DNA from 3 places in the Arthrobacter sp. MMS24-S77 genome. Region 2 is predicted to be linked to each of the others. Evidence: riboswitches for the same ligand, from Rfam matches in the RefSeq annotation. Region 2 holds a riboswitch; each other region holds the start of a gene.
The links. A riboswitch is a leader RNA that binds a small molecule or an ion and turns the genes downstream of it on or off. The one in region 2 is predicted to bind cyclic di-AMP.
Positions count from the first base shown of each region.

Region 1: linked by a shared signal. The riboswitch ahead of ACX5I4_RS02520 (aggregation-promoting factor C-terminal-like domain-containing protein) and the one ahead of ACX5I4_RS20490 (hypothetical protein) in region 2 are both predicted to bind cyclic di-AMP.
Region 3: linked by a shared signal. The riboswitch ahead of ACX5I4_RS04260 (NlpC/P60 family protein) and the one ahead of ACX5I4_RS20490 (hypothetical protein) in region 2 are both predicted to bind cyclic di-AMP.

Region 1 covers NZ_JBTZRN010000001.1:531,892-539,524, forward strand. The annotation lists gene ACX5I4_RS02510 (glycosyltransferase family 39 protein) at 1-697, opposite strand, end outside; gene ACX5I4_RS02515 (bifunctional glycosyltransferase family 2/GtrA family protein) at 694-2,142, opposite strand; gene ACX5I4_RS02520 (aggregation-promoting factor C-terminal-like domain-containing protein) at 2,276-3,004, opposite strand; cyclic di-AMP (ydaO/yuaA leader) riboswitch at 3,007-3,180, opposite strand; gene ACX5I4_RS02525 (sensor histidine kinase) at 3,345-4,820, opposite strand; gene ACX5I4_RS02530 (response regulator transcription factor) at 4,836-5,576, opposite strand; gene ACX5I4_RS02535 (hypothetical protein) at 5,837-6,664, shown strand; gene ACX5I4_RS02540 (winged helix-turn-helix domain-containing protein) at 7,373-7,633, shown strand, end outside.
Region 2 covers NZ_JBTZRN010000001.1:4,430,638-4,438,270, reverse strand. The annotation lists gene ACX5I4_RS20495 (PucR family transcriptional regulator) at 1-756, shown strand, start outside; gene ACX5I4_RS20490 (hypothetical protein) at 915-1,997, opposite strand; cyclic di-AMP (ydaO/yuaA leader) riboswitch at 2,000-2,149, opposite strand; gene ACX5I4_RS20485 (flavin-containing monooxygenase) at 2,290-3,363, opposite strand; gene ACX5I4_RS20480 (TetR/AcrR family transcriptional regulator) at 3,463-4,056, shown strand; gene ACX5I4_RS20475 (helix-turn-helix domain-containing protein) at 4,064-4,462, opposite strand; gene ACX5I4_RS20470 (TetR/AcrR family transcriptional regulator) at 4,535-5,284, shown strand; gene ACX5I4_RS20465 (acyl-CoA dehydrogenase family protein) at 5,411-6,676, shown strand; gene ACX5I4_RS20460 (LacI family DNA-binding transcriptional regulator) at 7,032-7,633, shown strand, end outside.
Region 3 covers NZ_JBTZRN010000001.1:906,020-913,652, reverse strand. The annotation lists partial or broken gene ACX5I4_RS04280 (molybdopterin molybdotransferase MoeA) at 1-490, opposite strand, end outside; gene ACX5I4_RS04275 (DUF6457 domain-containing protein) at 487-774, opposite strand; gene mobA (molybdenum cofactor guanylyltransferase) at 749-1,429, opposite strand; gene ACX5I4_RS04265 (HNH endonuclease) at 1,465-1,965, opposite strand; gene ACX5I4_RS04260 (NlpC/P60 family protein) at 2,226-2,972, opposite strand; cyclic di-AMP (ydaO/yuaA leader) riboswitch at 2,978-3,145, opposite strand; gene ACX5I4_RS04255 (M23 family metallopeptidase) at 3,291-4,112, opposite strand; cyclic di-AMP (ydaO/yuaA leader) riboswitch at 4,115-4,326, opposite strand; gene ACX5I4_RS04250 (metal-dependent transcriptional regulator) at 4,452-5,147, opposite strand; gene serC (phosphoserine transaminase) at 5,456-6,586, shown strand; gene ACX5I4_RS04240 (MFS transporter) at 6,698-7,633, opposite strand, start outside.

The DNA.
Region 1 (7,633 bases), 3.9 Mb from region 2:
CAATCAGAAAGCCCTGCAACATTTTGCTCAGGAACGCGAGGCCCACCACTGCTCCGGCCGCGGCGAGCCACTTCCAGCCTGCCCGTTCGATAGCGCGGGTGGTGAAGTACGCCGCCAGCACCAGGCACAGGGTCAGCATGGCGTCGGGGTTGTTGAAGCGGAACATGAGCGCCGCCACCGGGGTCAATGCCAAAGCACCACCCGCCAACAAGCCAGCGCCTGGTCCGGAGACCCGCTTGACCGTCAAATAGAGGAAGCCGACGGCGGCCACACCCATCAGTGCCTCGGGAACCAGCATGCTCAAGGGCGAGAAGCCGAAGATCCGGCCCACCAAGGCCGGGATCCACGACGCGGCGGGCGGCTTGTCCACGGTGATGGCATTGCCGGCGTCGAGCGAACCGAACAGCAATGCCGTCCAGTCCTTAGTGCCGGCCTGGATGGCTGCAGCGTAGAAGGAGTTTCCGTAGCCGGTGGCCGCGAGGTTCCAGAGGTACAGGAACGCGGTGGCTACGAGGAGCCCGGCGGCGGACGGCCGTACCCAGCGGGCCTGCAGGCCAAAGACGAAACGGCTCCAGCGGGGAATTGCGCCAGGAGTTGATGGCTCGGTCGAGCGACGGCCGTGGGCTGCGTCGTCAGAGCCAGAACTGTCGGTTCCGGCGGCAGACTCAGTGCCTGCGTGAGAGATCGTGGAGGTCATGATGCTGCCGTTTCTGTGAGCGGGCTGTCTGGTGAGGTTGATTCGATCACTGGCTCCGGCTGGGCCGGTTGGGTCGACGGAACCGGCGCCGATGGGACCGGCAGTGCCGACCGCGCTCCGGGCTGCCGGAAGACCCACAGGCGGAACAACAGGAAGCGGACCGCGGTGGCGGCGAGGTTTGCCCCGACCACGGTGAGGAGCTCGCCCCAGCGGTCCGGCGTCGTCGTACTGTGTACCAAGGCGAGCGCCCCGGAAGTGAGCGCGAGGCCAATGCCGAAGACGATCAATCCCTCGAAGTGGTGCCTGACGGGGTTGCCGCCCTGGATGCCGAAGGTGAAGCGCCGGTTGGCGCCGGTGTTGGCGATGGCCGTGATGAGCAGGGCCAGGAAGTTGGCTAGCTGCGGGTCCATGAATCCGCGGCAGAACAAGAAGATGAGCACATAGGCGAGGGTCGACGCAGCGCCGATCGCGGCGAACCGGACCAGCTGCCCGAAGAGGCTGCTGCGCGGGCTCTGTTCTGCGGTACGGGACGACGCCGGGAGCGGGCCGCGGGCAAGGGCTGCGCGCAGTTCCGGGATGGGGATGCGCCCCGAGACGAGGTCCCGCGTGAGCCGGGCCATGCCGCGGATGTCGGCCAGGGCGGTGCGCACCACGTCGACGCTGGAATTCGGATCGTCGATCCAGTCCACGGGCACTTCGTGGACCCTGAGGCCGCAGCGTTCCGCGAGGACCAAAAGTTCCGTGTCGAAGAACCAGGAGTTGTCCGTGGTGTGCGGGAGGATCTGCTGGGCAACGTCGGCCCGGATCGCTTTGAAGCCGCACTGGGCATCACTGAAGCGGGCGCCCATCAACGAGTGCAGCATCAGGTTGTAGCTGCGCGAGATGAATTCCCGCTTGGGGCCGCGGACAACCCGGGAGTTGCGCGTCAACCGTGTGCCGATGGCGAGGTCCGAATGGCCGGAGATCAGGGGTGCCAAAAGGGGCGCCAATGCGGCGAGATCCGTGGACAGATCCACGTCCATGTAGGCCAGAACCGGCGACGGCGATGCAAGCCACACCTTTCGCAGGGCGTTGCCGCGTCCCTTCTCGTCAAGATGGACCACCACAAGCTCCGGCAGTTCCCTGGCCACGCGTTCGGCGATTTTCAAGGTGCTGTCCGTGCTGGCGTTGTCGGCAACGGTGATGCGGAAGCCGTGGGGGAAAGAGTCGCGCAAATGGCCATGAAGCCTGCGCAGGCACTCCTCGAGGTCGCGTTCCTCGTTGAAGACGGGGATCGTGACATCGAGGACGGGGACGGTGGTGTGGATGTCCACGGGGGCGCGCCGCACTGAGCTGTATTGAACGGCGGGGCTGCGTTGAACGGGGGTTTTGGGTTGAATCGGGGGGCCCGGCGGCACCACCGCGGGGTCCTTCAGGGTTCCTGTGGTGGATTCGATGAGCGTCATGTATTCAGAGTGCCGCCGCCGATTATGAGTGCTTTAGGCGCAACCTGTGACGTGGCTGTGCATGTGGGAGAGGCCTGGTTAACGCCGTAGAGGTCCGCCCCCGAAGGGACGGACCTCTACGAACTTTGTGGGTTCAGTACCAGTTGTGCGCCAAGTGGAAGGCCCAAGCCGCAGACGGTGAGCCGTAGCGTTCCTTGATGTAGTTCAGGCCCCAGCGGATCTGGGTCTGGTAGTTGGTCTGCCAATCGGCGCCTTCGGAGGCCATTTTTTCGCCCGGCAGCGACTGCACAATGCCGTAAGCGCCGCTCGAGGCGTTCGTGGCAGTGGTCCGCCAATCGGATTCCTTGTTCCACAAGGTGATCAAGGAGGACATTTCGCCCTGGCCCCACCCGTAGGAGGAAAGCATGCTTGCAGCGTAGGCCTGGGCGCCGGCGGGGTCATCGACGGCGACTGGCGCAGCCGGGGCTGCGGGAGCGGGGGGTGCCACGGGAGCGGCAGGTGCGGCAGCCTGGGGCGCGACGGCGGCCGGAGCGGGAGCGGGTGCCTGCGTCGGAGCGGCGCTCGGCTTGGCGCTTGCGCTCGCTGACGGCGTGGCGGTGGCGGACGGGGCGGCGCTATGCTCTGCAACCGTGCGCGATTCGGACGTGCGGCTCAACTCTTGGGCACTGATGGCTTGTCCGGCGGCCTGGGTGGCTGCGCCTGCCCCGAGGAACACAGCAACAACGCCGGCAAAAACGGCCATGCGCTGGCTGGGGCCGAGGTTTGCGGCGGCTCGCCTCAGGGTGGAACGTGACTTGTTTTTCCGGGCAGGTTCGCCGCGGTGGCGCGCAACAGGGCGCGACTGATTCTTGGAATCAGACATGGTGATTGCCTCTCAACGCCTGCGGAGTTAGCTGTCGGATTCGGATGAGGTCATCCGGCCGTGGCCACTGAGAATCGTGGCGGTACGGCTTCACCCCTAGGGCTGGCTCAACATGAGCGCTTGCCCGGAGACCTGGGTCCCCCGTCTCTGCCTGGAGTGTTGGGCACCGGGGAGTGGCAGAGCTCGGCGCCTACCCGGCGGTGGCCGGAACAATCCTGCGCACCCATTCGACGGTACAGGAGGATGCCGCTTAAGTCACATTTAGGTAACGGAGATCACGACGCCGGTGCGCCGACTTGCGCTCGCCGCGCTCCGGCGTCGTGATCTTCTGGGCGGGCCCTCAGGCCGTGGCAGTCCAGAGCGCCGGAAGCCGCACCGCAAACTCCGTCCGGCCGGGACGCGAGGCCACTTCAACAGTGCCTCCATGGGCCTGGACAATGGACTCAACAATCGACAAGCCGAGCCCGGACGTGCCCTCGGAACCGGAACGGGCTGCGTCGGCACGGGCAAAGCGGGAGAAGATCCTGCCTTGGAATTCAGGCGGAATGCCGGGCCCGTTGTCGGTCACGGTGACCACGGCGCTGCCATCGGCCGAGCGCATGACTCCCGTGACCACGGTGGTTCCCGCCTCCGTGTGCTTGCGGGCATTGGAGAGCAGATTGGCCAAGACCTGGTGGAGCTGCGTGGTGTCGCCGCGGACCGTCAGGGGTTCATCCGGGAGCCTGAGCTGCCAGATGTGCTCCGGGGCCATGACTTTCTCGTCGCTGACGGTCTCGATCACCAACTGCGTGAGGTCCACGTCGGTGAACTCGGGTGCCTTGCCTTCGTCCAGCCGCGCCAAGAGAAGGAGGTCCTCCACGAGGGTGGTCATACGTTCGGACTGGCTCTGAACCCGGCCCAGCGACTTGCGGCCGTCCTCGGTGAACGACTCCGTCATGCGCAACAGCTCGGTGTAGCCGCGGATGGCCGTCAGTGGCGTCCGCAGCTCGTGCGAGGCATCGGCCACGAACTGGCGCACCTTGGTTTCGCTCTGCTGCCTTGCCTCCAACGCGCTGGAGACATTGTCCAGCATGAGGTTCAAAGCATGACCGACGCTGCCCACCTCCGTGCCGGGATGGGCAGCCGACGCCGGGACGCGCACCGCGAGGGCCACCTCGCCGGCGTCGAGCGGAAGTTTCGATACTTTCGTGGCGACGTCGGAGAGTTGCTCCAGGGGACGCATGGTGCGGCGGATCAGCACGGTCCCGGCGAGTCCAATCAGCACCAGGCCGCCCAAGGACACGAACACCATGGTCCACACGAGCGAGGCTTCGGTGTCCTGTTTCGAGGCGAGCGGCAGGCCCGTGATGACAACATCGCCGTAGGGGGTTTCGGTGGCTACCAGCCGGTAGCCACCATTGGACAGGGTTCGATCAACAGGGCGGCCATCGTGGGGGAGCGCCAAGAGGATTCCCGCGTCGCTGGGCGACAAGTTTGTGCGGGTCGCGTCCGAGGACAGGAACCCAGCGCTGCTCACTTGCCCGCCAAGAATGCGTGCATTCAGGGTGCCGATGCTCTGGCCGCGGGCATCCAAAGGATCTGGCCGTCCATTCGGATCACCTATGGGCGGGCGGCCATGGGAGGCCTGCATCAATTGCTGGTCGAGCTGTTTCGTGAGGAACACGTCCATGGAGGCGTAGCTGACCACGCCCACTGCTCCGCAGATGGCCACGAGAAGTGCCATGGAGACAAGGATCAGGCGTGTGCGCAGGTGCCAGGTTGAAGGATTGAACCACTGATGGTCGGTCTGGCGGGGGATACCCGAGAGTGCGGACATTCGGCGCGCCCCGGGCTATTCGGCAGGCTTGATGACGTACCCGGCCCCGCGCACAGTGTGGATCATGGGCGGGTGGTTGGCCTCGATCTTTTTGCGCAGGTACGAGATGTAGAGCTCCACGATGTTGGCTTGCCCGCCAAAGTCGTAGTCCCACACGCGGTCCAGGATCTGGGCCTTGCTGACCACGCGCTTGGGATTCTCCATGAGGTAGCGCAGGAGCTCGAATTGGGTTGCCGTGAGCTGGATGTCTTCGCCCCCGCGGGTGACCTCGCGGGTGTCCACGTTCAAGGTCAAGTCACCCACTACCAGCTCGGCCGTGTCCATCGCGGCCACCCCCGAGCGCTGGACCAGGCGGTGCAGGCGCAGCAGGACTTCCTCCATGCTGAACGGCTTGGTGACGTAGTCGTCCCCGCCGGCGGCCAACCCGACAATGCGGTCTTGAACGTCGTCCTTCGCGGTGAGGAAGAGCGCGGGCACCTCAGGCGCAAAGGCGCGGATCCTGCCCAGAAGCTCAACGCCGTCGAACCCTGGCAGCATCACATCCAGCACCAGGACATCGGGCCGGAAGTCCTTGGCGAGCTTTACCGCAGTGGGTCCGTCGCCGGCAACGGCTACGGACCAACCCGCCATACGGAGGCCCATGCTCATGAGCTCGGCGAGGCTGGGTTCGTCGTCCACCACAAGGGCGCGGATGGGGGAACCGTCCGGGTGGCTGAGCTGGGGAAGGTTGTTTGTCATGGAGTGCGAGGATGCCATGAGACAACTCTCCAATCTGCCGGTTTGCCGGTGCTTTGCCGATGCTGTGAGCACCCTGTGAGTCTCAGCCTAGCCACCTGTCCAAAGGCACGGTACGCCCAGCGCGCTGCGGCGGGTCTGTTGGCACTGTCCGACGCAACTGCCGCAGGTCACAGGAAGGCCTGCAGTTCGGCACAGCCCGCACACAGCAAAGAGGCTGACGCTGTTTGGGACAAGGACAACGACCGACCCAAACAGTCTCGACTTCGATGGAGAACACCATGGATCAGCAAAACAACCCCTCCGTACCTGGGTCCGTGCCGGGGGCCGTACCGGGGAATGAGCAGCCGCAGCCGGTGATCCGGCCCCTTGAAGATTCCGAGCAGCCGGTGGCCGGGGAGCCCGCCGCTGGGTGGGGTGCGCCGGGGTCGGCGTACCAGCAGCCCGGACAGCCTGCCGTCGGTCAGCCCGCCGCTGGTTGGGGTGCGCCGCAGCAATACACCGCAGGGCAGCCCCGACCGTCGTTCTTCAAGAACTGGACGCTGAAGAAGGGGCTCATTGTCGGAGGCGTCGCCGTCGTCGTCGCTGCGGCGGCCGGCGCAGGTGCATATGCCGCTGGAAATGGAACTGCTGCCGATACAAGTAATGCGCTTGGGCCTGGTGCCGGGGGACAGGCTGGACAGAACGGCCAAGGCGGATTCGGTGGCCCAGGTGGTACGAACGCCGGCCCGGGCGGCCTCGGTGTAGGCATGGGCGGCCTGAACGCCGCCATCCATTCTGAGTACGTGGTTCTCCAAAACGGTAGCTACGTCACCATGGCCGGCCAGCTGGGCACGGTCACTGACATCTCGGCGAGCTCCATGACCGTCAAGAGCGAGGATGGATTCACCCGCACCTATGTCCTCGGAACGGACGTTGTAGTGGAGCAGGGTATGCGGCAACGGGGAAGCACAACCGGCGGCACCACGCTGACCCTTGCCGATGTGAAATCCGGATCCAGCGTGAGGGTTACCGCGCTCAAGGAATCTGACAAATACACGGCGCAGTCCATCCAGATCGTGACTGCCACGACCTCGACCACTACCCAGGGGACCGGCACCACCAACTAGCGGTGGGTGCTTCAGGTGTCCGTCGTGACCCTCTTTGCCGCGCTTTGGCCTCAGAACGGCGCAACTCGCCGTGTCTCAAGCGCTTTCCGAAGGCAAAGAGGGTCACGACGGCGTCCCAACCGGCCTTCAAACCGTGCCGGCCCGGCCATCAAACTGCCGCCGCCCGGCCATCCACAAGGGTCCTAGCAGACGATTTGCCGAAAGATTTTCATGAGACGCAGATTCGGGATTGGACAAGAGTTGTTTCATATCTCGAGATTCAAAGGCAAGCGCATGACGTGACTTAAGATTCAAAAATTGGCACTTTCATCAAATTATCTTCGAATATTGCGCCCCAGATGGCCATTGTGACGAACGAGAATGGGTCACATTTGGACATGCTTGAATTGTGACATGCGGCACAATAGTGTGATTCGTCTCAAAATGTGGACGGTTTGGCTCTTTGTTACTTGCAAGTTCCCTTTGTTACGTTGCACACTTCAAATGTGAACAAGAACTCAACAGCATCTGCAGCCGCAGCGATCGAACCCAGTGCACCCGCTGGTTTTTCGATGAGCTGTTGTCGAATGCATGCCTAACTTAAGACCCCTAAAAGTTTCAGGCATTCGCCCCCTGCCCAGCGTCGGGCGCCCCTCCCCATCTCATTGCGGGGACCAGACCAGCATTCGAAGCCGCGATGACGGCTATTCACTTTGAGGTAAGCAATCCATGTCAGTTGCATCCGGATACGTCCACATCTCCGTCCGTAACGCCAACAAGGCCGCGTCGAACGCCGGCCTGCGGCCCGGCTTTGGAAACCGCCCGGCCTACGCCCAGCCTGCGCCGCAGGGCGGCAGCCAGGCGCCCGGTTACGTGCCCCAGGGCTACAACCCCAACTCGTACGGTCAGCTCCGCGCTGTTCCCGCCAACGAGGCCTCGCCGATGACTGCACCCACGCCTGTCCTGGCCCCAGCCGACCGCTCCATCCGC
Region 2 (7,633 bases):
TGCCAAGGAGAATCCAACGCGTTGGCGGCCGTGGCCGGATGGAAGGAGATCCAAGGCCGGGGACCGTGGCAGTTGGTTACCGTGCTCGACGCGGAGGACAGCCGCGGCGTCGCCGATCCTATCGCGGCCACCCTGACGCATCGTTCTGCGGCGCTGCAGGCCACTATCGGCGTCGATTCGGTGCTTTTCAGCGCCGGCACCGAGACTCATTCGGTCCTGCTGTTCCGCGAAACCGGCGGACGGGCGGAGCACGCCCAAGTCCTGGTCCATTATCAGCTCGAGCTCGCCAAACGGGCCGGCCGGAAGGTGGACCGGGTCATCCTGGGCATCAGCGAGCCGTTTTCGGTGGTCCGCCAACTAGGGCGGGCCTACCGGCAATCGAAGCTCGCGGCCCAGGCTGCCGCCGTCGATCCTCCACTCGGCGAGCTCGTGGACAGTCGCTCGGCCGGCATCTACCAGTTGTTCGAACGGCTACAGGCGCCCGGCGGCTGGGATGATTCTGGCTCTTCGCATTTTCAGGCGATCGAGGACGCGGACCGCAACGGCGAGCTCCTGCCCGTGCTCGAACTGCTTTACGACAGCGACGGTTCGGTCCAGGACGTGGCAACGAAGCTGCACTTGCACCGGAGCAGCATTTACAACCGGCTGGCCAGGGTCCGGCAGCTCATTGGTGCTGATCCGTTGAACGGCGCTATCCGCCTCGAACTCCACGCAACGCTCAAAGCGCGCCGCTGGGCGGGGCGCCCGCGGATTTGAGGTTGTTGTCTTTTGAGCTGCGCCGGTTTAACGCTTGAAAGCCCTCAGCTTAAGGTTGCAGCGCCAGCGGTCCGGGCGGTGCCGGACTGCTGCGGTCCGGTTGCTTTGGCAGCACCGCCCATGCCACTGGATGGAAGATGTTCGATGCTGTCCCATCCTCACCTAAAGACCCCGCTCGCAGCGTCCAAAATCGCTCCCAGGTCGAAGCCCGGCTGAGTGGGCTCCGGCGAAGGCGTCGGTGCGCTGCTGGGATTAACCGGCGGCTTCGGCTTCGATTGACCAGGCGGGGTGTGCGAGGACGGGTCGGTCGGGGTAGGTGTTGGTGAGGGCGGATCGGTCGGCGTTGGGGTCGGCGTCGGGGTTGGAGTGACCGTGACCGGCGGAGCCGGGCTGGGAACCGGAGCAGGCTGCACCGGTGTGAGGCTTGGGGGCAGCGCTGAGGGGATGACGGAGGGAACCCGAATGGAGACCGATGGTGTCCCCGCACTCGACGGCTCGACGGCGGGCGCTTGCTGACCTCGCGCCGGGCCTGCCGCGGTTTGACCCGCCTTGGCGGCTGTTGCGGTTGCCGAGGGTGAAGCCGTTGCATCAGGGGAGATGCTCGCCTCCGCGGAAGGAACCTCGGGCTGTACGGAGCTTTGACTGTCCGCGTCCTGGGCTTGGGATTCCTGGCCGAAGAAGGGCAACTCAAGGGCTTGGCCCAAGGAACCCGCCGTCAACAAGATGCCAAGGGCTCCGGCCACCACTGCCATTCGGTTGCTCATGGACCGGATGGTCGCAGCCTTCTTCAGGACTGCATGTGGTTCCCGGCTGAACGACGAACCGGCAAAGGACACCGGAGTGAAGCTGGCACGAGGAGCTGTGGGAGCCGTGGGCACCGTGGTGGCTGGTACGGCTGTCGGGAGGGCCGCGGTGGCGGGGGCCGCCGTCGTTGATGCCACCGTCGTTGTTGCCACCGTCGGAATGGCCGCGGTGGCTGGTTCCGGGGAGGTGGCTGGTTCCGCCGCTGCGGGTGCCGGGGCCGGAAGGTCCCCGGTCTCGCTGGCCCGGGCGGCCCGCTCCCGCTCGGCCGCGCGGGCGGCCGCTCGCGTGGTGGGTGCCGGCGTCGTCAGGTTCGTCGGGGTGGTGGGTGCCGGCTCAGGGATGAACGTTCCGCTGTCTTGGGCCCGACGGCGTCCGGTTGGTTTGGTGCGCTCGCGCGCCACGTGGGCACGGCGAGGCTGATCCATGGTTGGGGACATGGTGATTGCCTCTCAACGCCTTCGAGGTTAGCTGTCGGGTTCGGACGAGGCCGTCCGGCCGCCAAGGCGGCTTCACCCCAAGGGCCTGTGGAGAAGTAGGCCCGGAGACTCTGGGTCCCCCGTCTCTGCCGCGGATCTAGCGGAATCCGGGTTGCGGCAGAGCTCGGCGTCAACCCGGAAGCGGCCCAGCTGGGGATTGGGTCGCCCTTCGACGGTACAACAGCCGGCCAGCAATGTCACATTTAGATAACGGGCCGGGCGACCGGTATTCCGCGGGATTTCGCCCGCGGATCTAGTCCTGCCGCGCTCCGGGTTGCTTGGCGATGAGCCCGGCGACGTGTTCGGCGTCCCGGCCGACGCCACCCACGAGGCCCGAGGTCAGTCCGTATTGGAATGGCATGCCCACGAAGAACAGCCCCGGCAGTTGTTCCACGGCGCCCCGGCAGGTAAGCGGCCAACCGTCCTCGTCCTCGGGAAGTCCTTGGATCCAAGAAAACTCCGGTTGGTAACCGGTTGCCCAGATCGCGGTGGAGACCGGGAGTGTCCTGCCGTCCTCAGTCAGGGGTTGGCCATCGCGGGTGCCGGCCAGGCGTGGCAGGCGGGTGACTCCCGCGGCGTCGAGTTCTTTCGTTGAGGTCCGAATCAGGGGCGCGCCGTGTTTGGTGAAGCCGACCGCAACTTTACGGCCGATAGGGGTGGATCGGTTCAATACATTGTGGATGAAGAGCCACCAAAGCCCTCCGGCGTATCGCGTCACTGGGCCCGGAATGTGGAACGGTGGACTTCCTGCAACATACGTACGGTGCGTGGGTGCGAGCTCCAGCGCGATTTCGACGCCGGATGTGCCGGAGCCGACCACCAGGACATCTCCGGACGGAACGGAGTCCGGGTTGGCGTACTCTGCGCCATGCAGTTGGTGGATGCCGGGGTCCAAGGCCTCTGCGAAGGCTGGAGTCCTTGGGTGCGCATTCGGGCCCGTTGCAACAACCACGTTCTTGGCCAGGATCGCTCCGGAGCTTGACTGGACTCGGTATCGCCCGTCTTCGCGCTCGATTCCAGTGACCCGGACACCGTGACGTACGGGGAGGTTCCAATTGCTGGCATACGCGTCGAGATATTCGGCCATGGCGTCTTTGCCGGGAAAGGTGCCGCGGTCGGCGGGGAACGGCATGCCGGGCAGGGAGTCGTGCTGTGCCGGGGTGAACAGCCGCAGGGAGTCCCATCGGTTCCGCCACACATCGCCTGTGCGGGCCCGTGAATCCAGGATGAGGAAGTCTTGCCCTTGTTTCTTCAGGTGGAATCCGGTGGCGAGCCCCGCCTGTCCGGCCCCCACAACCACGGTGTTCACTGGCTCAATGCTGTCCATCGCGAAGCCTCCTGAGGTGTCCTGGCACGATTAGAATAGCATTCCAGTCACTGGAATGCTATTCTTTTTTCCGTGGAGATTCGGCACAACGACAGGCGAATGGCTCAAGCTGTCGCCACTAAAGCTGCGGTGGTTGAGGCCGCCAGGAAACTGTTCCTGAGCAGGGGATACGTGGCCACCACTATCGGGGCCGTTGCCGAGGAAGCTGGCGTGGCCATCCAGACCATTTACAACTCCGTGGGCAACAAGACCGCGCTGCTCTCGGCCGTGGTCGATGCCACGGCTGCGGGCCCGGAGGCCCCGCGTTCCGTTCCGGAGACCATGCGCGAGCGGACAGCCGCAGCCGCCGACGCAGGTGCGGTCATTGCATTGTTGGCTGACTGGTTCGCTGAGGTGCACCCGCGTACCAGCGAATTGTTCAGCGTCATGAGGCAGGCGTCCGCCGTCGATGCTGAAGCGGCCAAAGTGCTGAAGGACCGGGCCGAGCTCCGGCTGCGAAACTACGCCGAAGCGGCGGACGCGCTCCGGCAACGCGGCGCACTGACCTCCGGCATGAATGATGAGCAAGCAGCGGCCCTGATCTGGTCGGTCGGTCACCCGGACACCTATCGATCATTGGTCCTGGATTTCGGCTGGGAACCGGAGCGGTACCGGGATTGGATCCACGCGGCGCTGAAGGCGGCCCTCGCGTAGCCTTCCGCTACTCGCTGGTGGTTTCCTCGTTGCTCACGGCCTTCTTCTTCTGCGTCTCCAGCCACGCCATGATGTCCGCGAGCCTGATGCGGCGGTGCGTGCCACGGTATTCGACGGGAATCTCGCCACGATCGGTCATGTTGCGCAGATAGGTGTGCGAGATTCCTGCGAGTTCGGCCGCCCGCGACGTCGTGAGCATTTCCTCCACGCTGCTGACGGTCACCGCTTCGCCGCGGCCCAGCCGGCCGAGGAGATCGACGACGGCGTCCCTCGCCTCATCTGGCAACCGGTGGACCGTGCCGTCGACGAAAACCGTGATGTCGTTGCTGTCCTGGAGTGAGCGCGCCAGGTTCCGGGCGTCGTCTGCGGGCAGGCCAGGCGTCACGCGGGGAGCTATCAATGCCATGGCAGAAGCCTAGCCGCATCGATTTGTTGCCCGGAACTGCTTGTTGGTTGGAACTGCGCTAGATTCACGCCTATGGTCAACTACCCCGTCAATCCGGATCCAGGCCCCGCTGTGGCCGCGGCAATCGAGCTGCTGGTGCGGCAAGGCTACGACGCGACCTCCGTGGACGATCTCGCCGATGCCGCAGGAATCAGCCGCAGCACGTTCTTCCGCAAGTTCGGCTCCAAAGAGGACATCGTTTTCGCTGATCACGACCGGATTCTGGCCCGGGTTCAGGAGCTGCTTTCGCGCACGACGGCGGCTCCGTTACGTTCCGTTGTGGATGCGGCGCTCTTGGTTTTCGACCACCACATGGGCAACAGGGAAACCTCCCTGGCACGCTACGAGCTCCTGCGCCGGGTACCCGCCCTTCGTGATCGTGAACTCGTCATGACGCATCGCTATCAGCGGGCTTTTCGAAGTCATCTCCAGGCTGCACTTCCCGAGGACGAGAATCGGGAACTCACTGCCGTGGCCTTTTCTGCGTCGGTAGTCGCGGTGCACAACGGCGTCCTGCGCCAATGGCTGCGGGCGGCCGTTGACCGCGAGCACACCGAGGGCAAGGCGCGGGAAATTGAGGCCCAAGAGCTGACCGCCCGGCTCGCGCGGGATTTGGGAGCGCTGGCTGACACCTTCGCCAGGGTTTCGGCCGGTGAGGCGGGTAGCGAGGCGGCCGGTGCGCCGTCCGCGGAAAGTGGCCGTCCCGCCGTCGTGGTTGCCGTCCTGGATCCAACGGTAGGCACGGAACAGATCCTCGACGCGGTCCGCGACGCCCTGGCGTAGCCCTTTTTCGTCGCGGGCGGAATGATCCAGCAGAAGCCCTCATTGGAACTGAGTTCCTTGACATGAAACTGAGTGTCAGCGCATGCTGGGAGTCGCAGAATGCAACCCCAGAGCGAGGATTCACCCATGACCACGACGTCCGACGAGACTTCCGCAGAGCTGAATGCCGTTTTCCCGGACGGCACTGCTTTCCCGCACGGCACTATGGAACCCGAGTATGTCTTGAACGAATCCCTGGACCCGGACCCGGCATCCGTCTTCAAGGACATTAGCGACGAGGATCGCGCCTACTGGAACCGTGCCCGGACCTTTGTCCAGGACGAGGTGCTCCCCGTCATCTCGGGGTACTGGGAACGCGCGGAGTACCCGCTGCACCTGGTGAAGCGCCTGGGTGACCTGGACCTGCTGCGAGACGGGATCGACGTCGACGGGTTCCCGGCCATGAGCAAGACCGCTGCCGGGCTGGTCACCATGGAGCTGAGCCGCGGTGACGGCTCCATCGGCACGGTGGTGGCGGTCCAAGGCGGTTTGGCATTGCGTTCCGTGGCCGAATGCGGTTCCCCTGAGCAGCGGACGCGCTGGCTTCCGGCGCTTTCCCGGGCCGAGGAATATGGCGCGTTCGCCTTGACCGAACCCGCGCACGGCTCCGACTCGGTAGGGCTCGAAACCTCCGCAACAGGCGTCGAGGGCGGTTATGTCCTCAATGGCGAAAAGAAGTGGATCGGCAACGGCTCGATCGGTGGCCTGACGGTGGTCTGGGCTCGTGGCGACGACGGTCAGGTCCATGGCTACCTTGTCCCGCAGGATTCGCCCGGGTACTCCGCCGCGACCATCGAGGGCAAGCTCTCGCTGCGGGCCATCTGGCAGGCGCACATCCGCTTGGAGAATGTCTTCGTGCCGACGGACAACGTCCTCCCTGGGGCTCGGAGCTTCAAGGACACCGCCCGCGTCCTTTTGGCGACCCGGCTGGGAGTTGCGTGGTCCGCCGTCGGGCACGCAACTGCCTGCTACGAGACTGCGGTGCAGTACGCCGCCCAGCGCCGGCAGTTCGGACGCCCGCTGGCGGCCTCGCAGATTGTGCAAGAGCGTCTTGCCCGCATGCACTCGGAGCTCGCTACCATGCAGCTCATGGTCATGCAGATGACCAAGCTGGACGAGGAGGGAGCGCTGGCCCCCGCGCAGGCGGCGCTCGCGAAGTTCACCTGTACCCGTACCGCCCGCAGCATCGCCTCCAACGCGCGCGACCTGCTGGGTGGCAACGGAATCTTGTTGGCCAACCGCGTGGCGCGGCACTTCGCCGATATCGAAGGCATCCACACGTATGAAGGCACGGAGACTGTCCAGGCCTTGATTATCGGACGCTCCATTACGGGCATGTCCGCCTTCGCCTGAAACGTGCCCCTTGCCCCCTTGTGACGCTCGCTCAGATTTGAGCCGAAACGGCGGAACGCTCGCTCAGATTTGAGCCGAAACGGCGGAACGCTCTTGCAGATCATGATCTGCAAGAGCGTTCCGTATTTTTCTCCCATATGTGAGCGAGCGTCGTATTGAAGGCGGACATATCTGCAGGAGGATCGGTCAAAAGCGCCCCATTTGTGAGCGAGCGTCGGTGAGTGGGTCGTTGACAGCTAGTCGTTGACAGCGCTGAGTAACGCGCGTAACCTAAATCACACGTTCCAAGTAACGCGCGTTACCACCAGGTGTTACCCCAATATCCACGAGTTGTCCCAAGCATCCGGAGCATTCAATGGCGAAGAGCAACCCCACTGGCAAGCCCGCAGGTAAACTGCGGCAGCGGGGCGTGACCATGACGGATGTCGCCAACTACGCGGGAGTTTCCCGGACCGCCGTTTCCTTCGTCCTGAGCAATCGGGAGAATGCCAGCATCTCCGAGGAAACCCGGAACCGCATCAACGAAGCCGTGCACACCCTGGGATACCGTCCCAACGCCGGAGCGCGGGCCTTGGCGTCCCAGCGCAGCGATTGGTACGGCATTGTCACTGAAATCGTCACGGCACCATTCGCCGTCGACATCATCAAGGGTGCCCAGGACCAGGCCTGGCTGGACCGTCGTTTCCTTCTGATCGCCTCCTCCGAGCAGGGCGACACTGCCTCGGCGGGACCCAACGACGGCATGGAAGACGCAGCGATCGAGAAGCTGTTGGAACAGCGCGTCGAGGGCCTCCTGTACGCTGCCACCTGGCACCGGGCCGTGCACGTCCCGGAGATCGCCCGCGAGGTGCCGACTGTCCTCATCAACTGCTTCGACGCGGAGGGCAAGCTGCCGTCCATCGTCCCGGACGAACGTGCGGGCGGCCGTCGCGCCGTCGAACGCTTGCTCCAAGCGGG
Region 3 (7,633 bases), 3.5 Mb from region 2:
CGACGCCTGCTTTGATCAGCAGTTCCCCTGCCCCGGCTTCTTCTCCCGCGTTACGGATGTGCTGCCCGTTGCGCGGTTCGCCAGGTTTCGCATTTCCGCCGAGCGCGAGGACCGGCAGGCCATCTTCGTCGGTCGCCAGGACACCGCTTTCGCTCCGGAGCACGGCTTTGGCCCCCGGCGGTATCAGGCCACCGGTGACAATAGGGCTCGCCTGGTGGGGGGCCAGCCGATGGCCCGGCTCGGCCAGGATCCACGGGCCGCTGCCGTTGACAGCCCAGCCATCCATCGCCGAGGACGCATAGTGCGGCAGGTCCTGCAGGGCATGGACGTCCGACGCCAACGTCCTGCCGAGCGCGTCCTTCAGGGCAACGGGAGCGGCGGGAATGGGCGTAGCACAGTCAAAGGCAAGCTGCCGGGCTTCCGCCCACAGGTGGTCGGCATGCTTCTCGGCGCCCACTTTCTCGGCACCCTGTTCAGGGGCATCGGTCATCCGGCGTCGGTTCCGGGGTTCGTGTAGTCGTTGGCGAGCGTGCGTGCCAGGCCCATCGCGGCGTCCATCGATGCGGATTCAGTCGCTTGTCCCGAACCTGCGGCCAGTCCGGCCGCGAAGCCGGCAATGAAGGTGGTCAAGGGAGCCGCCGGGCGAACGACAGAATGGGCTGCAACCCCTGCAAGGGACAGGATCTCGTTGATGTCGATCTCGACGCCTTCAAGCTCATATGCCTGCAGCAGGCTCCTGCACCATTCCTCAAGCGTTTCTTCTTGGCTCTTCACGATCCGCCTCCACAGTCCGGTACAGCTGTTGTGACGGCAGGTCACCGTCCAGTCCAAGCGCCGCGGCGTCGTCCCAGGTATCCACGTCATCGGTGGAGCCAGCAGGAACAGCTACGGCCAGCAGATCAAGCCTAGCAAGCAGGCGGAACACCGCTGCGTTGGCGAGGCTACCCTGTTCTGCCGCGGCCAGCACTTCGCGCCGCAAAGCAGAGATCCGGTAAATTCCAAGCAATGGCTGCCTCCGGCCATCGGCGGATACGGACATAACCCCTTCCGTTTCCGGATGGCCGGCAAGTTCCTGGAGCAAGACCGGAACCGCGGCGGCGGCGAGGGGCATGTCGCACGCCATGACGAGTACCCATGGTGCGGGTGTTTCCTTCGCGGAAAGACCCTCGCGGGCATGCTTCTCGAGCGCAAGGAGTCCGGCTTCGATCGCGGCTGCCGGCCCAGCGAAAGGCGGGTCCTCGCGGGCCGTCAACGTGCCGTCCGGCAACGTGCCAGGATCTGGCCCGACGACGACGACGCGCCCGGCCCCGTACGCCGCCGCGAGGGCGCGCTCAAGGAGCGTGGCGCCGTCGTACCTCAGCTGGGATTTGGGCACACCACCGAGGCGGGAGGACTTGCCACCCGCCAAGATCGCCGCATCAAAGTCCACCAGCCCAGATTACCGGGGGCAGGCTCAGTTGCGGTTCAGGCCGCCGACTCGGGCAAGAGGAAGGGATCCCACGCGGGCGCAGGTTTCTCAAGCTCCTTGATTTGCCAGATAGTCCCGGTGGGCGCCGCTGGAGTGAACCTCAGTTTCCAGCCCATTTCGGCCGGTGTATGGTCACTCTTGGCGTTGTTGCAGCGCAGGCACGCCGCCACCAGGTTTTCCCAGGAATCCGCGCCGCCCCTGGACTTGGGGTGGACGTGGTCAATAGTGTGGGCTGCTTTCCCGCAATAGGCGCAACGGTGACCGTCGCGGCGCAAGACGCCGCGGCGTGTAACCGCCGTGATCGTGTTGTACCTCGGCCGGATGTAGCGATTGAGCAGAATCACGGAGGGACGTCCGAGAATCTCCTGTGGCCCGACGACAGGCTCGTCGCCTTCGGCCACTACGCTCGCTTTTCCGGTGAGCACAAGGACCAGCGCCCGGCGGAAGGTTACTACCGCCAGCGGTTCATATCCAGCATTCAGAACGAGTGTGCGCATGCACGTACCTCTTCACGGCCGCACCCGTCAGGGGCGCGAGGGCCGGCTGCCCTCTGCATGTACGGGCTGTGGATCGACACCACAAGAGTAAACACGCAGAGGCCAGATCAACGAATCCGTGGGTGGGTTCCGGCGCTGTGTCGGGCAAAGTTCATGTACCGGACATGTGGCGTGAACCTTAAACATGCCTGGTTAAAACGGAACATCCCCGCGCGCGAACCGGCGGGGATGTTCCAGTGAAACTATGTAGCCGAAGCTATTTAGCCACCAACGCGGATGAAGACCGGGCCGGAGCCGACGTTGACGCTGTACAGGGCAGTGGTGCCACCGTTCCAGCCGCCGTGGACTGCCATGCCGTTGCCGACGTAGACGGCGATGTGGGCCATGCCCATGCCACCGTTCTGGTAGTAAACCAAGTCGCCCGGCTGCGCTTCAGCAGCGCTGACCGTGCGGCCAAGGGAGAGGTAGTCTGCCGGCCAGCCGTGGAAGTTGATGCCAACAGCGGCCAGGGAGTTCGAAGCCAGGGCGGTGCAGTCCTGGGCAACGCCAAGCTGCGCGTAGGCTGCGGCGGCAATTGCTGCGCCCTTGCCGCTGGCAACCTTCGTGGCAGGGGATACAGCGGCGGAAACAGAAAGCGTTGCGGTGCCCGCCTTGGGAGCGGCAACAGCTTCCTGGACGGCAACCGGAGCTTCGACAACCGGAGCAGCTTCGGTGGAAACCACCGGGCGCTCGTACTTGATGGCCACGGAAGAATCGGCCGAAATGCTGGCTTGGGCGATGGACTGGACTTCCAGGGTGGAGGTCGCAGTGGACTCGCGGGGGACGTTGGTTTCGGCAGCGTTGGCTGCGATACCGCTAGTGAGGACCAGTCCGGAAGCAGCGGCGATAACTGCGGCCTGACGGCCTACGCCACCGGCGTTGCTGCCGACGGTCTTAGCGATGACGGCAAGCGAGTTGGTCTTGGTGACCGCGGCGCGGTGGCGCGCAAGAGTAGAGCGTGAAGACACGTTAAAAGGCCTCTCCCTATGCCCGCGAGGTAAGCTGTCGGATTCGGATGGGAGTCATCCGGCCGCAATGCTTCCCGTAGGAAACAATTGCGACTTAACCCCAAGGCCATCGGTGAAGATGACCAAAAGTGGGTCCCCCGCCTCTGCCAGACGATGTTTTGCGAACGGAACCTCGAGCAGTGGCAGAGCTAGGCAATCCACCCGAGTGCATCAACTCTCTAAAAGTTGATGCGAGTTAGACGGTACAGGAGTTTTGGCTGAATGTCACATTCAGGTCACGGAGCGTGACAAGCATGCGAGAGACGGCCATCGGATTGGCTACAGCCAGCCGAGGGGATCAACGACATCGCCGTTGACCATGACTTCAAAATGGAGGTGGCAGCCGGTGGAAGCGCCGGTGGTGCCGCTCAAAGCGACAACGTCACCGCGGTTGACCGTTTGGCCCACCTGGACGTTGAACGAGGACAAATGGTTGTACGTGGTTTCGAGGCCGTTGCCATGGTCCACCACAACGCGGTTTCCACCGCCATACGGGTGCCAGCCCGCAAACGTGACCTTGCCGGCTGCAGCCGCATGCACCTGGGTGCCGCACTGGGCCACGAAGTCCTGGCCACGGTGGAACTCCCCTAGGCCTCCTGTAATGGGGTTCACGCGGTAGCCGAACGGCGATGCCGTGGTGAGGGTGTCCAGCGGAGCCCCCAGCGTGCCCTTCGAGGACGATGTCTTGATGCTGCCGACGGACTGCGCGCTCAGGAGCTGCTTGAGCTTGCTATCAGGATCCGCCGTGGTGGAAACGGCAGCGCGGCTGAAGTCGATGGTGGCACTGGCCGCAGCGGGAATCTCAGGCTGGGTACCCATCGAAGCGGCCGAAGCCTGGTTCGATTCCGCGGTGGCCGTCAATGCGCCGGTACCCGGCATGGCGACCGTCAGGATGAGGCCCGTGGCGGCGAGGGCCACGCCTGCCTTCTGTCCCACACCGCTCGCGGCAGCAAAATCAGCCATTTGCCGCAAGGGCCCCTTGCGCCGGCGCACTTCGCGATGCGGATCGCGGGGCCGGTCGTGCGCAACGACGTTCGTGCTCCGCAGCTCAGCAGTAGGACCGGACGCGCGTCTGCGGCCCCTGGTGTTCTGCGTGGTCAAAGTGTTCCTCTCTGGCAAGCCTGCGAAGTTAGCTGTCGGATTCGGGTCAGAGAGTGCATGGACCCGGTCCGCGTGGAGGGCGCGAAGCACAGAGGAGTCCCCGGGAAGGGTCCTGCGCTTTTTGCACTTCCGCTGCGGACTTCACCCCAAGGCTGTCTTTCGACAGCCGCTGGTGGTTCCCCCGCTTCTGCCAGTGAATGGACTAATCCACCTGATCCGCTGGCAGAACTCGGCTTCGGATCAGGTAACGCTTTGGTATCGGCGCCAGTACTAAACTATAGGGGATTAAACCCCCGCAGTAATAATTTCGTTATCTTTGCCGAACAGTTTGCAGAAGGCCTAAGAGACGGTCACAAAGACGTGCGACGCCACCTCAGGCGGCAGCTCCAACGCACCATCGATATTGGGCACGCGAACGGAGATGTACTCCCCTACACGCTCAAGGGAAACCCTGGCTCCGGGGCGGATTCCGCCCTCGTCCAGCTGAACCAGCAGCTCCGGTTCCACCTGGATCGGTTCAGCCAGCCGGCTGACGACGACCCGGTTGTCCGGTGAGTATTCGTTCATCGCTTCAAGGAGGTTGACTACGCCATCCGTAAAGGCGTGGGACGCAGCTCCGCCCAGGGCTTCGAGCCCCGGAATGGGGTTGCCGTAGGGAGATTCAGTGGGGTGGTTAAGGAGTTCATAGAGCCGCCGTTCCACGCGCTCGCTCATAACGTGTTCCCAGCGGCATGCCTCGTCGTGGACATAGGCCCAGTCCAGTCCGATGACGTCGGCCAGGAGCCGCTCGGCGAGCCGGTGCTTGCGCATGACCTCGGTGGCGCGTTTCCGGCCGGTTTCGGTCAATTCAAGGTGCCGGTCGTTGGAAACAATCACCAGGCCGTCGCGTTCCATCCGCCCGATAGTCTGGGAAACGGTGGGACCGGAGTGCCGCAAGCGCTCGGCAATGCGTGCGCGAAGAGCCACGATGTTCTCTTCCTCAAGCTCCAAAATGGTCCGAAGATACATCTCAGTGGTATCGATCAGATCCGTCATCCAGCTCAGCTCCTCGAGCGCAGTATCTTGCGTATTTTCCACCGTACCGCAGCCGGCCAGGCGGTCGACCCGCCGGTCGTCCCAGGCCGGGCGCCAGCTCCAAGCTTAGCCTATTTTGAATTACTCCGGATAATTCTCGCGCCGGCCTCGGCCCAGGTCTCGGCGGAACAAATGCTTTCCACGTGGCGGACTATGAAGCCTTCAGTTCTGTCCCCGCCAGTGGAGTCAGGCAGAATTGGGGAGTCGAGGGGGCAGCTTGCCACCTGCCACGACCCATCTAGGCCGCTACTTCACCATTGGAGCATCCCGTGAGCGACAACAGCATCACCATCCCCGCCGATTTGCTGCCCAAGGACGGCCGCTTCGGCGCCGGGCCCTCCAAGGTCCGCCCGGAGCAGATCGAGGCCCTGTCTGCCGCCTCGGCAACAATTCTTGGCACCTCCCACCGCCAGGCACCGGTCAAGAACCTGGTGGGCTCTGTCCGCGAGGGACTCAGCCAGTTCTTCCGCGCACCCGAGGGCTACGAGGTGATTCTCGGCGTCGGAGGCTCCACCGCGTTCTGGGACGTCGCCAGCTTTGGCCTGGTAGAGAAGAAGGCACAGCACCTCTCCTTTGGTGAGTTCGGTTCCAAGTTCGCCGCGGCCACCAACAAGGCACCTTTCCTGGAGGCTTCCTCCATCATCAAGTCCGAGCCCGGCACGCGCCCGGTTTCCCAAGCCGAGGCAGGCGTGGACGTTTACGCGTGGCCGCAGAACGAAACCTCAACGGGTGTGGCGGCTCCGGTCAAGCGGGTTGCCGGCGTCGACGACGGCGCCCTGGTCCTGGTGGATGCGACCTCCGCCGCCGGCGGCTTGGACGTGGACGTCGCCGAGGCTGATGTCTACTACTTCGCACCTCAAAAGAACTTTGCCTCCGACGGCGGCCTGTGGCTTGGCCTCTTCTCCCCCGCAGCCCTGGATCGCGCCGCACGCATCAAGGCAAGCGGCCGCTGGATCCCCGATTTCCTGGACTTGCAGACGGCTATCGACAACTCGAAGCTCAACCAGACGTACAACACGCCGTCCCTGTCCACGCTGGTGACGCTGGACGCCCAGGTCCAGTGGCTCAACAAGAACGGTGGCCTGGACTTCGCTTCCGGGCGCACGGCGGACTCCGCCAACCGTATCTACACCTGGGCCGAGGCTTCCGAGTACGCAACCCCGTTCGTGGCAAAGGCTGAAGACCGCTCCAACGTCATTGCGACGATCGATTTCGATGATTCGATCGACGCCGCGGCCATCGCCAAGGTGCTGCGCGCCAACGGGATCGTGGACACGGAGCCGTACCGCAAGCTGGGCCGCAACCAGCTCCGCATCGCTACCTTCGTTGCCATCGAACCGGACGACGTTTCGGCTCTGCTCGCCAGCATCGACTTCGTGGTGGGCGAACTCAAGAAATAAGGGCCAGCCGCGGGCGTTCCCGCGGTCAGGACTTGTCAGCGTCGTCCGGGTGAGGATCCCGGGCGGCGCTAGCCCTTTTAACAGGGCCAGCCCTTTTAACAGGCCAGCCTTTTATACGGCGCTATCGCCCTTATCGCCGTCATCCATGACAGGGCCCGCGCCCTGGGACTCAATGCGGAAGAACCGCAACCCGCGGGCGCTTCGGTCGAAGCGGAGCCGCAACCGGTGTGCGCGGATGATCCAGATGATACCGACGACGGCGGTGCTGGCGCCGGCAGCCGCTGCCACGCCAACGGCCCAGCGGGGTCCGGCTACGTTGGACACCCAGCCAACGAAGGGTGCCCCGATGGGTGTTCCACCCATGAAGATGGCCATGTACAGCGCCATGACCCTGCCTCGCATGACAGGTTCGGTAGTGGACTGCACATAGCCGTTGGCGCTGGTGATCATGGTCAAGGCGAACAGGCCGCACGGAATCAGGGCCAAAGCAAACATGGTGTAGTTCGGCGCCAGGGCAGCGAACCCGCTCGCGATGCCGAACCCGCCGGACGCGGCGAAGATGAGCCGCATCCGTGGCCTGCCACGCCGGGCGGCCAGCAACGCCCCCGCGACTGAGCCGATTGCCATGACCGAGTTGAGGAGCCCGAACGCACCTGCGTCCATGCCGAATTCCGTGCCAACCATCGCGGCAATGAAGAGAACGAAGTTCAGGCCGAACGTGCCCATAATGAAGACCGCAACGAGGACCACCATGATGTCCGGGCGGTTCCGCACAAAGCGGAGCCCTTCGCGGATACGGCCTTTGCCCGCGGCCGCGCGGGGCTGGACGCGCAGGGAGGACATGGGAATGGCGCGGATCGCGCCAAGCATTGCCACGAAGGTCAGCGTATTGATGATGAACACCCAGCCCGGCCCCACGGCCACGGTCAACATGCCCGCTACGGCAGGGCCGATCATGCGGGCAACATTGAAAGAGGCACTGTTCAGCGCAACGGCGTTGGAGAGGTAGTCGTCCTTGACCAGCTCCGAAACGAACGTCTGGCGAAC